Regions from separate parts of the Paenibacillus taichungensis genome, predicted to be linked through region 3. Evidence: predicted binding sites of a transcription regulator. Region 3 holds the regulator's gene; each other region holds the start of a gene.

Region 1 (5,235 bases), 2.1 Mb from region 3:
CCCCGTCCCATATCAGTACTCCAGGTGATGCTGATCGTTCAGACGTTTGCGGAAAATGTAATAACTCCAGATCTGATAGCCGAGTACAAACGGAAGCAGCGTACAAGCCACAATCGTCATCACTTTCAGCGAATATGCACCGGATGAAGCATTATAGACTGTCAGGTCAAACGCCGAACCCATTGAACTCACCATGACCCTTGGGAACAGACCGATAAATACAGAGGCAAACGCGATTGCAATCACGGCTCCCGTCATACCGAAGGCCCAGGCTTCACGTTTCTGACGCACAAAGTAAGCGGCCAGCCCCAATGAAGCAGCGCCGAGGACAACCATAATCCAGAGAGCCCAGCCGCGTACGGCAAACACATCGGTCATGAAGTATGTCATCACAGCGTAGATCGCGAGGATCGCGGCCAGCGGCAGCATCAGTTTTTTGGCCATATTCAGGGCACGTTCTCTAAGATCTCCGACGGTCCGCAAGGAAGCAAACAGCAGACCATGCACCAGACACAACAACGTTACGCTCAACCCACCTACCACCGTATACGGATTGACGATGTCCAGGAAGCTGGGACGAAGCTGCATCTGCGCATCAATAGGCAGGCCTTTCATCAAGGTAGCGAAAACAACGCCGAACAAGAATGGTAGTAACGCACTGGAGACTACAATGATGATGTCCCATGTTTTGCGCCAGCGTTCATGTCTCATTTTGCTGCGGAATTCAAAGGCAACTCCGCGTCCGATCAAGGCCAGCAGCACGACGACCAGCGGTAGATAAAACCCGCTAAACAGCGTGGCATACCAGTGCGGGAAGGCTGCAAACATTGCACCCCCTGCCGTAATCAGCCATACTTCATTGCCATCCCAGAACGGACCGATCGAGTTGATCAGGGTACGACGTTCACGATCCGTTTTTCCAATCATTGCAGTAGACATGCCCACACCAAAATCAAAACCTTCCAGAAAGAAAAAACCAACAAACAAGACGGCAATCAGCAAAAACCACAACTCACTTAGTGACAACAGAATAACCCCCATCCACGCCGAACGGATCGGCCGATTCATCATGCTCCTCCGGCTTTTCGACTGCATATGGCCCTGCCTTGATTTCACGAACGAACAGGTAGACCATCACAATGCCGAGAACCGTATACGCTGCTGTAAAAGCAATGGTGGAGAACAAAATCTGGCCTGCGCTTACGTTCGGAGATACCCCGGCTGCGGTTGTCATATAACCAAATACTGTCCACGGCTGCCTTCCCACCTCAGTCATAATCCAACCCGACGTATTGGCGATAAACGGAAGGGAAATGGCAAACACCATCAAGCGCATAAACCATTTTCCTGCCCCCTCCAACTTGCGGCGCATCGCCAGATAGGTACCGTATAAAGCAAGCAGAATCATCAAGCCACCCGCAGCAATCATGATGCGGAAGCTCCAGAACGTCGTCCGTACCGGAGGAATGTAGTCTCCTGGACCATACGTCTGCTCATACTCCGCCTGCAATTCCTTCATGCCTTTGACACTGCCAGAGAACTTGCTATAGGACAGATAACTGAGCAATCCAGGGATTTTGATTTCGCCGGAATTCTCCTGTTTGTTCGGGTCGATAAAGGCTACCACGGTCCATGGTGCAGGGTCTTCCGTCGTCGTCCATGTTCCTTCACTGGCTGCCATTTTCATTGGCTGCGTCTCCACTAGATATTGCGCCTGGAAGTGACCCGAGAAGGCAACCCCCAGTGAGGAAACCAGGCCAATAATGATGGCAATGTTGAACGATTTGCGGAATATTTCCACATCCTGCTTCTTCATTAACTTGTAGGCACTAATCCCGGTTACGACGAATGCACCTGTCATCAGGGCACCAAAAATCGTGTGCGGGAACTCTACCAGCAGTTGACCATTCGTAATCAGTGCAAAGAAGTCATTCATCTCGGCGCGGCCATTATTAATCTCAAAGCCAACCGGATGCTGCATGAATGAATTGGCTGCCAGAATCCAGAGCGCAGACAGGAATGTGCCGACAAATACCAGCCAGATACAAGCTAGGTGCACTTTTTTGGACAAACGATCCCATCCGAAAATCCAGAGTCCAATAAAGGTAGACTCCATAAAAAACGCCAATAAGGCTTCTACAGCCAGTGGCGCACCAAATACATCCCCGACAAAACGGGAGTACTCCGACCAGTTCATGCCGAACTGGAATTCTTGCAGAATGCCTGTGACTACACCAACGGCGAAGTTAATCAGGAACAGCTTGCCCCAGAATTTGGCCATCGTTTTGTAAACTTCCTTACCCTTCACTACGTACAACGTCTCCATAATGGCTACCAGCAGCACAAGACCGATGGACAGCGGTACAAAAAAGAAATGGAAAATCGTTGTGAGCGCATATTGGATACGCGATAACATGATCGGATCCATACCGTTACCCCTTCTTTCTGTTCATATCGCAGTTTTCGTATTTGACATTGAAGCCCCTTCTTCCGTTTCTGTCAGCCAAACACGTATTGATGAACGTATTGTGCCAGATAGACTATTTTATACATGTGACAATTATCACAAACCCTGCCATGACAGCAAAAAAAAGTGACGATGGTCACACAATAGAAAAAAATAAACCTAATCTTTGAGCTTGCCAGCTTCGTCTATTCACGGAAGATGCTCATGTTTGGGACGGAACGCCCATATGTTAGTGTCAGGCATAAAATACGCTGGGCAAAATGGGCATTACATATTGAATTATTGGATTCATTGATATCATTCAAAGCAGCGCCAATCTGATGTTTATCAGGTGGTGATGCTTCAATCCGTGAACGGACAAAATGTAAATCAAGTGAGGTGATTCATCGATGGAAGAGCTGTCTCCGATCCCGGACCCGGAGCCTCATCAAGGGGTAGATGCAGAAGAGCCAAGTACGGACCTGTCTGCCTTTCGTTATATTCTTTTCCCCCGGAAGGGAGGATGGTCTGCTTTTCCCTATCCAGACATCGCTGCTCTGATGGTTGCGGAAGGGCCTGTCTACTATGTCAGCAGTCTGGAGCGCTCCGAGGAAATGCCTGCGAATATCACCGTCATCACGCTTCCCGAAGCAGAACAATTGCTGCAGGAGCCCCGTACGGTTGCTGTGGTTGCTCATCCCTACTGGCTTACCGCCACAGCCTCGCTCCATCCGGAGCTCTGTATTGTACTTCTTCCCGAGCCGGTTGGTGAAGAAGCCGAGTCCCCCTTATGGGAGAGCTGTATTTCAAGACTGGTCGGTATCGCCGATCTGGTGGGCACCACTTCAGAAACACGCTACATGAAGCTGGTATTCCAGGGTGTACGCGCCATCTGGCTGAATGGAGAGGATACCTCTCCTGCTGGTGTCATGCAAAAGGATGACCTCGAGGTCCCTCTCCGGGACTATGAACTGCTATTCCTGCATGCGCTGCGACAGACCCTCTCGGGTGTTCAGGATACGGTCACCCAGCTGCAATGTAGTGTGCGGGCCGACTTCTATCGTCAGCTTCGGTCCAAAGCTGGAGCGCATGAGACGATTTCCTTTTTGCTGGCAGCCTATGAATATGTGCTAGAGGATTCCAGAGCGGCTGCTTCACTCAAGGAGGCCTTCTCCCACGCGGTATTAAACGGGCGCAATGATTGTGTAAGCTCCCACTATCGATTCCTCTCCGCCATTCATGCAAGGGCCGGGGAAATCGAGAATGCGTTGCAGGTGTATGGAATCAGCGCAGGCAACGAGCAGGAACGGCACCATTATGAACAACTCTGTCGCTGGCTGGAGGCCGGAGAGGAACAGCTTGTCCGGGCAGAACTGCTGCGTCTGAATGATGATTATGGAAACGCATTGCACATTTTGGATGAACTCGGAGGCGAAACGGCACGGCATTGGAAATTTCGTATCTATCAGGAGACTGGACGTGTGGAAGATGCATTAGATTTGGTGCATGCAGTGGATATTCAGGATAGCCCCAGCCGACAGGATTATCGGCAATTATCGGGTCTAGCTCTGGCTTTGCGCGGAGAACGTCACGGGGCGGTGAGACAATTTCTGGAGACGGCACTGGAGGATGAAGATGCACTTGCACGAATCGTCGAGATGGATTTGTTGGATCAAGCCGTCCAGCAATTGCTGGGGGAGGTGCCATGATGCTGGACCCAAAGAAGCGTAGACAACATGTGAATGGACCGATGGTGCATAAGGATATACGATCCGAAACAACTCATACTCCTACGGAAACGCTGGAATCGCTGCATGTTGAAACAGAGGGGCAAGGGGATCAGCAGCATGCTGCAAAACACCAGGATACAGACCTATTCAGAGAGCCGTTTTCCGTTCGTCGGGTTCGTAAAAGTCAGGGCAATAAACTGACCGCCATGCTTCAGGTACGTAACGAGCGAGGGCGATATCTGGAGGAAGTGCTGGACGATTTAAGTGAATTTGTGGATGAGATCGTCATTGTGGACGATGCCAGCACAGATGGAACACCCGATATATGCAGAGCCTATCCCAAGGTCGTTCGTCTGGAAGTGCTGGAAAAGCCGTTATTTGCGGAGGAATGGCGATTACGCAATGCACTATGGCAAGCAGCAGCAGGTACCTCGCCGGATTGGTTGCTCTCGGTTGATGCCGATGAGCTATACAGCACGGAAGCGAAGAAAGCGATACGCGCTCTGATTAACCAGGACCATGCGGACTGGATCGCTTTCCGCTTCTACGATATGTGGGGCGGACGAACTCACTATCGGGAAGATGAGCTTTGGGGACTTCACCGACGGCATACCGCTTCTCTGGTTCGATATATGCCGGGTTATCCTTACTTTTATCCTCAGCAAAATCATCATGTGCCTCGCCTCCCTTTACCCTGCACTGTACTGCCCGGAATCACAACAGAATTGAAAGTCCAGCATCTTGGCTGGGCAGGAAGTCTGGAGGATCGGGTTCGGAAATATTTGCGTTATAAACGAATTGATCCACACGGCGAGTGGGGCAGCCTGGAACACTATGAATCAATTCTTGATCCGGAGCCCCGACTGATTCTGTGGAAGGAGGAGCAGTGAGATGGGCGTGGTCAGCATATTGACACACAGCTTCACCGATGGATATAACCGGGAATTCAGCCGGGTGTTCGGGGGCGGTCTGGAGCGTTACGTTCTTGATTTGTGCAGTGTAATCCGCGGATTGGGACATATCCCCGAGGTTCATCAGTTGTCCTATTTTGAAGCTTTT
Region 2 (5,235 bases), 1.9 Mb from region 3:
ACCGCCGAGCAATTGCCCGAAGATGCCGCCCAGTGACTGAATCAGAATAACAAACCCCGCGTTCGCCATCGTGCGTCCAAGCTCGTCAAATACATACATCGTGGTCAGCGGCCACATCAAGGCACTACCTGTCGCATTGACCAAACTTGCCAGCAAAAATATTTTCACTTCTTTTGGATACGTATCCAGCCATCTCATCATCTTGTTTATTCTCCTTAGTACCTTCAAAAAGCATATTGCCATAAAAAATAGACCCTTGCCCTGACGGCATAATTAGCCAGAGCGAAGGCCACTTGAATTTAGAAATTTGAATTTATTTCTGAATCTTGCTCTTTGCATTCTGCTTCCGATCTATTCATTGCTTACGATCTATCCCTTGTTCATCTTACCTGAAAAGATCCGATCTGCAAGCACATTCATTGACGCTTCACTTCGACAGTGGCCGAGAAGAATGTTGCCCCGTTTCCCATGTCGGACAGACGATTGGATGTGAGCGAGTTCACCCGCTGTTTTTTGCCATTGCCATCCCACCATAAGCCTTGACTAATCACCGTTCCTGGCAGCATGGATTCACTAACCTTGGCGGTTAACTCGATTCGGCCACGGTCGTTCCATACGACCACCGCATCGCCGTCTTCCACCTGTCTGCGGGCGGCGTCCTCCGGGTGCATTTGCAATAATGGTATCTTCTCCAAACGTTGATGTTTGGCCGAATTGGCAAAGGTGGAATTCAGGAAATTATGGTTTGGCGGCGACAGAAACATCAGCGGATAAACATCCGCAGGTCCAGCCGGGTTTTCCCCGTCATACCCCTCAACGAGAGCACTATACGTAGGTAAAGGAGGCAATCCCTTCTGTGCCATCGTTTCCGAATACAGCTCAATTTTCCCCGAAGGCGTGGGCAACTGATCCAAATAGGACTCATGTGCAGACATATCCAGCTTGACGAAATGATGCTGCTTCAGCCCCTCCAAGGTTACTCCGTTCATGTAGGGATTACCCGTATCCTGGAGTGCTTCCTCAATCATCTGTTCCGGTGTCTCCCCGAAAATCTCCGGGTCATACCCCATCGCCTGTCCAAGCAAAGAGAACAATTCAACATTGCTCTTGCTCTCACCCAAAGGCGCAATGACTGGCTCTTGCAAATGAACATACTGATGCCAGTAGGACGTATACAGATCCGTCGTTTCAAATGAAGACGTCGCAGGCAGCACAATATCTGCGTATTTCGCCGTATCCGTCATGAATAGGTCATGGACTACCGTAAACAGATCTTCCCGTGCAAAACCTCGCTCCACCCGCTCGGTATCTGGTGCCACCACCAGTGGATTGCTGCAGTAGACCATCAACGCCCGGATCGGCTGCTCTGCTTCCAGTAGCGCTTCGCCAATCCGGTTCATGTTCACCACGCGCGGCTCCGGGTTCTGCCGCAGCTCAGGACGCTCGAGCGCATCGCTATTGGTGCTCGCGTAGCTGTTGGTACGAATAGCGCCCCCGCCGCGCTTCAGCCACTGCCCTGTAATGGCAGGCAGACAGGCTACGCTGCGGACGTTCATGCCACCGTTGTCGTGATGCTGGAGGCCATTGCCGATATGAATATGGGCTGCCTGTGCGTTGCCATACAGCTCAGCCAGCTTCACGATGTCCGCCTCCGGCACGCCTGTAATACGTGCAACGCGCTCCGGGGTGTAGCTGCGGACATGATCACGCAGTGCCTCATGGCCCACGGTATATTTTTGCATAAAAGCCTCATCCGTCAGTCCCTGCTCGAACAATACATGCATTAATCCGAGTGCCAATGCACTGTCTGTTCCGGGGTAGAGTGGAATGAACCAGTCTGCCCATTGGGCGGTCCGATTGCGATGGACATCAATAACGACGATTTGGGCGCCCTTTTTGCGGGCTTTCTCGGCCAGAACAACCTGATGCATATTGGTGCTGACGATGTTGCCTCCCCACACCAGAATGACATCCGCATGCTCTGTATCCTCGGGCAAGGTTCCCCGGTTCGCACCCATCGTATATTTCCAGCCGGTATTTCCCGCTGCATTACAGATAGTCTGTTCCAGCTTGCTCGCACCTAGCGCATTGAAAAATCGACGATCCATGCCATCCACACCAAGAATGCCCATGTTTCCATAGAAGCTGTAGGGCAGGATGCTCTCCGGTCCGTAGGTATCTGCCAGCGAACTAAATCTCGCCGTAATCTCGCCGATGGCTTCGTCCCAACTGATTCGCTCGAACTGGCCTTCGCCCTTGGCTCCGATGCGTCGCATCGGATATTGCAGCCGCTCGGGGTGATACACCCGCTCCGTCATATTTCGGACTTTGTTACAGATGGCGCCTTTTGTAATCGGATGGTCCGGATTGCCCACGACCTTCACGATCTTACCGTTCTCCTTATGAAGCAGCAGGCCGCAAGTATCCGGACAATCGAGCGGGCAAACTGCCGGGAATACGCCATTCTCCTGATCGATCATATACAAGTTCCTCCCCCTTCAAAGTTATCCTCATATCATATCTTCTTCATGGTAATCGCGTAAAGAGAACAGTCTTTTTTACTGCCACAACCGCTCCAATTTTTTTTCAAAAAAAATCTTTTTCCCCTTGATTCAATCTCGAAATTCAAGGGTAAATTAAAAATAAGGCATTAGGCTAGTGTTTCCCCACTTCCTCCTCATGCCATATCATGGACCACTCCCGAAATTCGCCATGAACAGGTTTCGTTCCCCCGAACCTTGTCATGGCGAATTTATTTTGCGTGCATACTTTTACATAAAAAAAAGCGACTCCTCTCCCGCCCATCACAGCAGACAGCCATGACTTGAACGAGATTAGATTCGCCAATTTCTGTTGCTATTTTGTTTAACTTCCCTGTTCCTGTTTAACTTCGCACTCGTCTTTGCAGGCTTATCGTGGTTACAACGCTACTCGATTACTCGAAAAAATGTCGCTACGCCTGCTTGCTCCACATCGGTCTGGCTTCTGTCTCCACAGGCTGGGCCACCGCCATTGCCACCTCAGGCTTCACTTCCGGCTCATGCTTGCGCAGGTACACCATCCAGTAAGCAGCCGCCACAAATAGCGCCCCTCCCGTCAGGTTGCCAAGCCATACCGGAATGAAATTCATGATGTATTGCCCCCACGAATAATGCCCTTCGAAGATCGCCGCAGGAATCAGGAACATGTTGGCGACAACGTGCTGGAATCCAATAGCCACAAAGGCCATCGTTGGGAACCAAATGCCCAGTACTTTTCCACTCATCGTATCCGATGCGTAGGACAACCATACTGCGAGAGCTACCAGCCAGTTACACCCGATCCCGGATATAAAAGCCTGAAGGAAGCTGTCGTCCAGCTTGTGTCCAGCCATATCCACTACTTTGGTCAAATAGGCACCTTCTGCCGTCAGACCGAGCACATGCCCAAATGCATAGGCCACAAAGAGCGCTCCAAGGAAATTACCTATCGTCACTAAGGTGAGATTCTTCAACATGTTGCCCGCGGACAGTTTACGTGCAATCGTCGCAAGTGGGACGGCCATCATATTACCTGTCAGCAGTTCCCCACCGCCAATCAGCACCAATATTAATCCTACCGGGAACACTGCTGCACCAATCAGATTAACCAAGCTGCCCCACTCGGTCGGAGCAGAGGCAATAACCCGAATATCCAGCAGAAATCCGAGCGCAATAAAAGCTCCTGCCAGAAAACTGAGTATCAATACGGAGGACACCGGATTTTGAGCTTTCTTCATCCCCGTATGCGCCGTATATTGTGCAACCTCAAGAGGTGTTTTTGCTGCCATAACGATCCTCTCCTTCACAGTTCATGAACATCATAATTCAACTTGTTTGGTTGATATGTTCATTGTATCGCGAAGGTTTCAAGAGGTTTGTTACTTTTATCACAAAGTCTGAAAACTACATTTTAATATTTCCGTTATGTCTTGTTTGATGTGCTGAAAAAGCAAAAAAAGAACTACCGCAGAATGAATGCGGCAGTTCTTAGATATTATGGTTAAACCATCGCTGGTGTTTTTACTTCTACTGGAGGCAACGCCTGAAGACCAGCCGAGTTCAGGAAGTTCCATGGTTTGTTGTAATGTGGTTGGAAGAAGAAGTCGATGAAGGCCAGCTCATCTACCGTCATGTTGTTCTGGATGCAGACAGAGATCGTATTGATCGACTGTGTCAGATCAGCTTGTGACATGACCTGCGCACCAACAATGCGGCGCGTAGCCTGTTCATAGATTACTTTGAGCAGCAGCTTCTCTGCTGTTGGCATGAACTCTGGACGGTAAGCATCTTCAAGCGTTACAGCTTCAACCACCAGACCCTCATCCGCAGCAGATGCTTCCGTCAGACCTGTACCTGCAATATTTTGCTCATAAATTTTAATACCTGATGTGCCTTGTGTACCCATGTACCGTGTCGTAGGACGAACCAGGTTCCGTGCTACGAGTGTACCCATCCGCACCGCGTTGGTTGCCAGTGGAATGTACGCAGCCTTGCCGGTTGGATTGTAATGAATTGCACAGCTGTCTCCAGCAGCGAAGACGTCTTTTTGGCTGGTTTGCATATATTTATCCACGATGATTGCGCCGTTTGACAGCATATCCACTTGGCCTTTGAGCAGCTCCGTATTTGGACGGAAACCAATGCACAGAATAACGAGGTCTGTATCAAACTCTCCTTTGGATGTAATGACCTTGTTCACTTTGCCATTCTCTCCGGTAAACTTCTGAACAGTTTGGCCCAGTGCCAGCTTGATGCCGTGTCCAGTCAACGTTTCTTCAATGGCATCCGTAAACTCGGGGTCGAGATATTTGTTCAAGATCCGGTCCACGCTATCGATCAGTGTAACTTCCTTGCCGTTCATTTGGAAAGCCTCCACCAGTTCAATGCCGATATAACCTGCTCCTACCACGGTAATACGTTTGGCATGTTTGGCTTTCTCAATAATCGTGTTGGAATGGTTATAGTTTTTGCAAAGTAAAATGTTATCCATCTCGATGCCTTCCAGCTTCGGTACGACAGGCCATGAACCCGTGGTCACGATCAGCTTGTCGAAGGTATCTTCGAATTCTTCCCCAGTTTTCAAGTTTTTAGCCTGAAGTTTGTGACCCACAGCATCTACTGACGTCACTTCATGAAGCATTTTGGTAACGACACCGAGCTCGGCCAGTTGGTTTGGCGAAGAATAGAACAGTCCGTCTGGATCTTTCACCACGCC
Region 3 (5,235 bases):
GATGAAGCACATCATTTGGAGGACGTAGCAGGTAAGCATCTGGGTCTTCATATGAAATATTTCACGTTGGTTCATACTCTGACCCGACTGTTTAAAGATAGCCGTAATGGCCAACTGCCGATGCTTCGTTCTCAATTATCGGGTCACGAAAATTCGGTACAGTGGGGCTCCATGATTGATCAGATGTTCCCGCTTGCGGTCGAAGTCAAAGAGATGTGGGATCGACTAAGTGATACATTGTTTGGCCTGCTGCCTGAACGCAGCGATGCTTCTCCAGGCGAGACAGGACAATTCTCTCTTAGACTGAAGCCTTCACAAAAACCAGCTAAATGGCAGGAATTGCAGGATGCTGAAAACCAAATCTATGTCACTCTAGGTGATTTGATTCGTAAAGGCGACAAGCTGCTGCTTGAAGTGAAAGAAGATCAGGATGATTATCAGTCCGATAGTCTGATTACGGATATCTCAGGTCTGCTCAAGGACTTGGCAACGATTAAGGATAATCTGCGTTTCTTCATGCGGATGGATGATGCCAACACCGTTTACTGGATGGAGGCCAGCGGCCAGTTCCGCAGTAAATCACTTCAGCTCTATGCTGTTCCTGTCGATGTCAGTGCACAATTGAAGGATATGTTCTTTGATAAAAAGAAAAGCGTTGTGCTTACATCGGCTACGCTCTCCGTTGACAAATCATTTCAATTCATGATCGAACAGCTGGGTTTGCAGGAAGCTGCCGAGAATAACCGTTTGTTAACGTCCATGTTGCCGTCACCGTTCAATTATCGAGAACAGGCGCTGCTCGTCATTCCGCGTGATTTCCCAAGCGTGAAGGGCAGTGTAGGCGATGCCCACTTTGTGGATATGCTCGTGCACTCCCTCGCGGAAACGGCTATTGCCACTCGTGGACGTATGATGGTGTTGTTCACCTCCTATCGCATGCTGCGCCAGGTCTATGACCCACTTAAGGAGGCCTTGTCAGGCAATGATATTTCTTTGCTTGGGCAAGGGGTGGACAGTGGCAGCCGTTCCAAGCTTACACGCCGCTTCCAAGATGCAAAAGCAACGGTGCTTCTTGGCACAAGCAGCTTCTGGGAAGGGGTGGACATTCCAGGAGAGGCTCTGACTTGTCTCGCGATTGTCAGACTGCCGTTCCAGCCACCGAATCATCCATTAGTCGAAGCGAAGAGCGAGCTTTTGCAGCAGCAGAAGAAAAACCCGTTTATGAAGCTGTCCGTGCCACAAGCCGTCATCCGTTTCAAACAGGGATTTGGCAGACTGGTTCGTACAGGCAAAGACAGAGGCATTGTAATTGTATACGATACACGCGTTATTGAAGCGTATTATGGCAAGTACTTTTTATATTCATTACCTGGTCCTAAAATGGAGCACATGCTCACAGAACAGATGGTTCCTCGTATTTCGGAATGGCTCGAGAGACCGACCGAAGAGCAACAATAAACAGATACGCTCTGTAGCTTCCATTATTGCAAGACGCCAGTGGTTGGCGGTAAAATTAAGTAATATAATTTTTGTTTCGTGGATATGCGAGTAAAGCAATTAAAAGGAATAAAAGCAATTATCCATTATATAACAACGAGCATCCTGTTTAACTCAGTAATCTTTTTGCTCGTTTTCGACAGGGTGCTCATCTTTTTCATCTATCTATCGTGGCCTTTGTAAGGGGGAGCAATGAATGAAATCAGATAAAATTTCGGAAGCCGTGGTGCGTAGATTGCCTGTTTACTTGCGTTATTTGAATGAACTGCATCAGCGCGAAGTCAATACGGTCTCTTCACAAGAACTGGGACTGAGGCTGGATTTGAATCCTGCCCAGATTCGTAAAGACCTGGCTTACTTCGGTGACTTTGGTCGTAAAGGGATCGGGTATGACGTTTCATATCTCATTGAGAAAATCCGCCATATTTTAAAAATAGACCAGCAGATCAATGTAGCTCTTGTCGGAGCAGGTAATTTGGGACATGCCTTGTCTAATTACAATGCCTATCTCAAAGACAACATGAAGATCGTCGCTGTATTTGATGCCTACGGTCCGAAGATTGGGAGTCAAATCAACAGTTTGACGGTGCAACCAATGAATGAATTAACGGATTCGGTCAAAAAAGACAACATTCGTATAGGTATTATCACGGTTCCGGATACGGAAGCCCAAAATGTTGCAGATCAACTGATTGAGTCAGGAATTGAAGCGATTCTGAATTTTGCGCCAACGATTCTGAAGACTCCGCCGCATATTCGTATTCATCATGCCGATTTTACGACGGATTTGCTTAGTCTGGCTTATTACTTGGAGAATGGAAAGGACGACGAGGAAGATGACGACAAATAGATGGGTCATTCACAACGGCAAATTTGCCGTGAGTGAGGGTACGAATTGGAAAGTGGTTCAAGGTTTTATGGTTGTGGAGAATGACAAGATTGTGCATATTGGTGAGACATTGCCGGAAGGAGACGAAAGTCTGACAAAGGTGGACGGAAAAGGACTATTCTTCTTGCCGGGTCTGATCAATACGCATGGTCACGCGGCCATGTCGCTTCTGAGAGGCCATGGAGACGATCTCGCGTTACAAGTATGGTTGCAGGAGAAAATGTGGCCAATGGAAGCCAAAATGACGTCTGAAGACGTATATTGGGGTACATCTCTATCCGTTCTTGAAATGTTGAAAGGCGGAACAACAGCTTTCCTGGATATGTATGATCATATGGATCAGGTGGCGAAAGTGGTGGAACAATCCGGCGTTCGGGCTGCTCTGGCACGTGGGGTAATCGGACTTTGCTCAGAAGAAGAACAACTGCGTAAGCTGGAAGAGTCCGCAGCATTTGCTCGTCAATGGAATGGACAGGCAGACGGAAGAATTACAACCGTAATCTCTCCACACGCCCCTTACACTTGCCCACCAGATTACATAGAGAAGCTGGTACAGGTTGCTCATGACCTGAATCTGCCTTTGCATACGCATATGTCTGAGACGCTTCGCGAAGTGGACCAGAACGTGGCTGATTACGGACTGCGTCCGGTTGCACATCTGGAGAAACTAGGATTTTTCTCTCGTCCGTCTCTGGTTGCACATGCTGTCCATCTGAATGATGAAGAGATCGAGATTCTCGCAAAGCATGATGTAGCAGTTTCCCACAATCCAGGTAGTAACCTGAAATTGGCTTCGGGTGTTGCACGAGTACCTGATCTGTTGAAAGCAGGCGTGACTGTGTCCCTGGGAACAGATGGACCAGCAAGTAACAATAACCTGGATATGTTTGAAGAGATGAGATTGGCTGCGTTGATTCATAAAGGTGTATCTGGTGACCCTACTGCAGTGCCGGCAGGGGAAGCGCTTCTGCTTGGAACTTCATATGGTGCCAAATCCATATTCCTGAATAATACAGGCGCTCTGCAAGTTGGCATGAAGGCTGACTTCATCGCGTTGAACATCGAACAAGCCCATTTCTATCCGCATACGGATCTGATTTCCCATACGGTCTACTCGGCATCGGCCAAAGATGTGGAGCATGTGTGGGTGGATGGTAAACAAGTGGTTAAACATGGCGAATGTCTTACGATGGATGAAGAGCGCATTCTGCGTGAGTCTCAGCTGGCATTTGACAGTTTGCTTGCCCGATAATTACAAGGACAGCATCGTCATAGGGAAAGGAAGTTCGGCTTTTGAAGAAAAAAAAGAAGTGGATATGGATTTCGCTGCTGCTCCTGGTTCTGATTCTGTTTGGACTTCAGCGTTATTATGTCTATGTTACCCAGGATCAGCGCAAGGAAGAGGCGTTGGCCATACAGGCGGCCCAGGAACAGCTGGGGATTACGTCCCACGAAGAGCTACGTAAGTATGTTTGGGGACAGAAAGACGGCGGAGACAACATATACTGGACCCTGATCGGCAAAAATAAGGATAACCAGGATGTCATGGTGTGGGTGAAGTTTGATGAGAATAACAAACCGGTGACGGGAACCAATGCGGTACACGGGGAACTGTTAAAGAACGGCATGAATGAGGCTCAGATTCGAAATCGGTTCAGCTCTGAAGTTCCGGGCGGGGAGATCAAACGAATCATGCCAGGCGTTGTGAATGGAATCTATGTATGGCAAGTGTATTACAACGATGATACGCACAACTATTATCGGTTTTACCGCTTCAGCAACGGGGAACAGGTGGACCTGGTCTATACGATACCGAACAGCTAGAATTAGCAGACGTACTAATGTCTGAAGAGAATACATTAAAGAACCGGCAGACGGAAACCCGACTGGTCCGGTTCTTTGGCGTACTTTGTTGATCATTTTGGATTTGAATAGTTAAAATTAATAATTTATTCATATTTTCGCCTTAGATATTGTATATACGATGTGATATACTCAAATATGTATTCAAGGATACATCATACACAAATAAATCCTGTTAGGCACATCACAGGACATTACGTACACATATTTATATTCTTGCCTACAAGTTACAGGATGGGCCAAAATTTAGGAGGGGTAACTCACTTGAAAATAAAAGTATTGCCTATTGCTCTGACTGCCGTCATTTCAGCCGTTGTGTTGTTTGGAGGTTGGTTTGTGTATCGTCATGTGGCTGTGCAAAGCCCAATTGAAAAGATGGTTACCCAGTACGATGGAGTCAATGATGTTCAATTAACTATTAACCGCAATGATGTACAGTTGAAACTCGATCTGCAGCCGGATGTTGATCTGGGCAGGTTGGTACAATATATTCACAAAGAAGGACAGACCTTGATTGGCACTCGTTCGTTGAAGTTGGATGTCGTGGATCATTCCAACGAGGCGCTGGAGAGCTGGTGGGGAAGCGCGATGTTTACCGTAGCTCAAGCGATGGAGAACAAGCAATACACCGAGATTACACCGACCTTGTCTAAAATGGCTACAAATGGGATCAAGGTAAATACAGCCATGGATGACAATAATGTATATGTCAGTCTCAGAGATGGAGATGCCAGCAAGTTTATCATTCTGCCGCGTGTGCCCGGTCAGATAGGAGTGTGGCCTAATGCCTAAATGGACGAAAGAAATTGCCATTGGATTTGTACCCGTATTAATTATCTTTCTCGCTTTTATCGGTGTAAACATGATTCCCATTCTGATCGCTGCAATGCTTGTGGGTGCTCTGCTGCTTATGATGCAAATGCGTGGCGGAATTACGGTGGGCGCAGGTCAGGAACGTAAACGCAAGAAAAAAGGACCTTCCAAGC

The links. The regulator Rex, encoded in region 3, represses fermentation and respiration genes when NADH is low (regulators of the CRP and FNR family bind a similar motif). The targets are predictions, from matches to a motif close to TTGTGAAATATTTCACAA.
Region 1: the regulator Rex is predicted to act here: its motif matches at 2,552-2,569, upstream of ACR1R9_RS28915 (cytochrome ubiquinol oxidase subunit I).
Region 2: the regulator Rex is predicted to act here: its motif matches at 3,896-3,913, upstream of ACR1R9_RS29625 (formate/nitrite transporter family protein).

Annotation. Positions count from the first base shown of each region.
Region 1 covers NZ_CP194720.1:6,396,711-6,401,945, reverse strand. The annotation lists gene cydD (thiol reductant ABC exporter subunit CydD) at 1-11, opposite strand, end outside; gene cydB (cytochrome d ubiquinol oxidase subunit II) at 13-1,029, opposite strand; gene ACR1R9_RS28915 (cytochrome ubiquinol oxidase subunit I) at 1,013-2,428, opposite strand; gene ACR1R9_RS28910 (hypothetical protein) at 2,857-4,155, shown strand; gene ACR1R9_RS28905 (glycosyltransferase) at 4,152-5,066, shown strand; gene ACR1R9_RS28900 (glycosyltransferase family 4 protein) at 5,068-5,235, shown strand, end outside.
Region 2 covers NZ_CP194720.1:6,577,222-6,582,456, reverse strand. The annotation lists gene ACR1R9_RS29635 (MFS transporter) at 1-198, opposite strand, end outside; gene ACR1R9_RS29630 (molybdopterin-containing oxidoreductase family protein) at 417-2,480, opposite strand; gene ACR1R9_RS29625 (formate/nitrite transporter family protein) at 2,954-3,808, opposite strand; gene ACR1R9_RS29620 (FAD-dependent oxidoreductase) at 4,021-5,235, opposite strand, start outside.
Region 3 covers NZ_CP194720.1:1,572,854-1,578,088, forward strand. The annotation lists gene dinG (ATP-dependent DNA helicase DinG) at 1-1,458, shown strand, start outside; gene ACR1R9_RS07315 (redox-sensing transcriptional repressor Rex) at 1,694-2,347, shown strand; gene ACR1R9_RS07320 (amidohydrolase) at 2,334-3,638, shown strand; gene ACR1R9_RS07325 (DUF5590 domain-containing protein) at 3,680-4,210, shown strand; gene ACR1R9_RS07330 (hypothetical protein) at 4,514-5,041, shown strand; gene ACR1R9_RS07335 (AAA family ATPase) at 5,034-5,235, shown strand, end outside.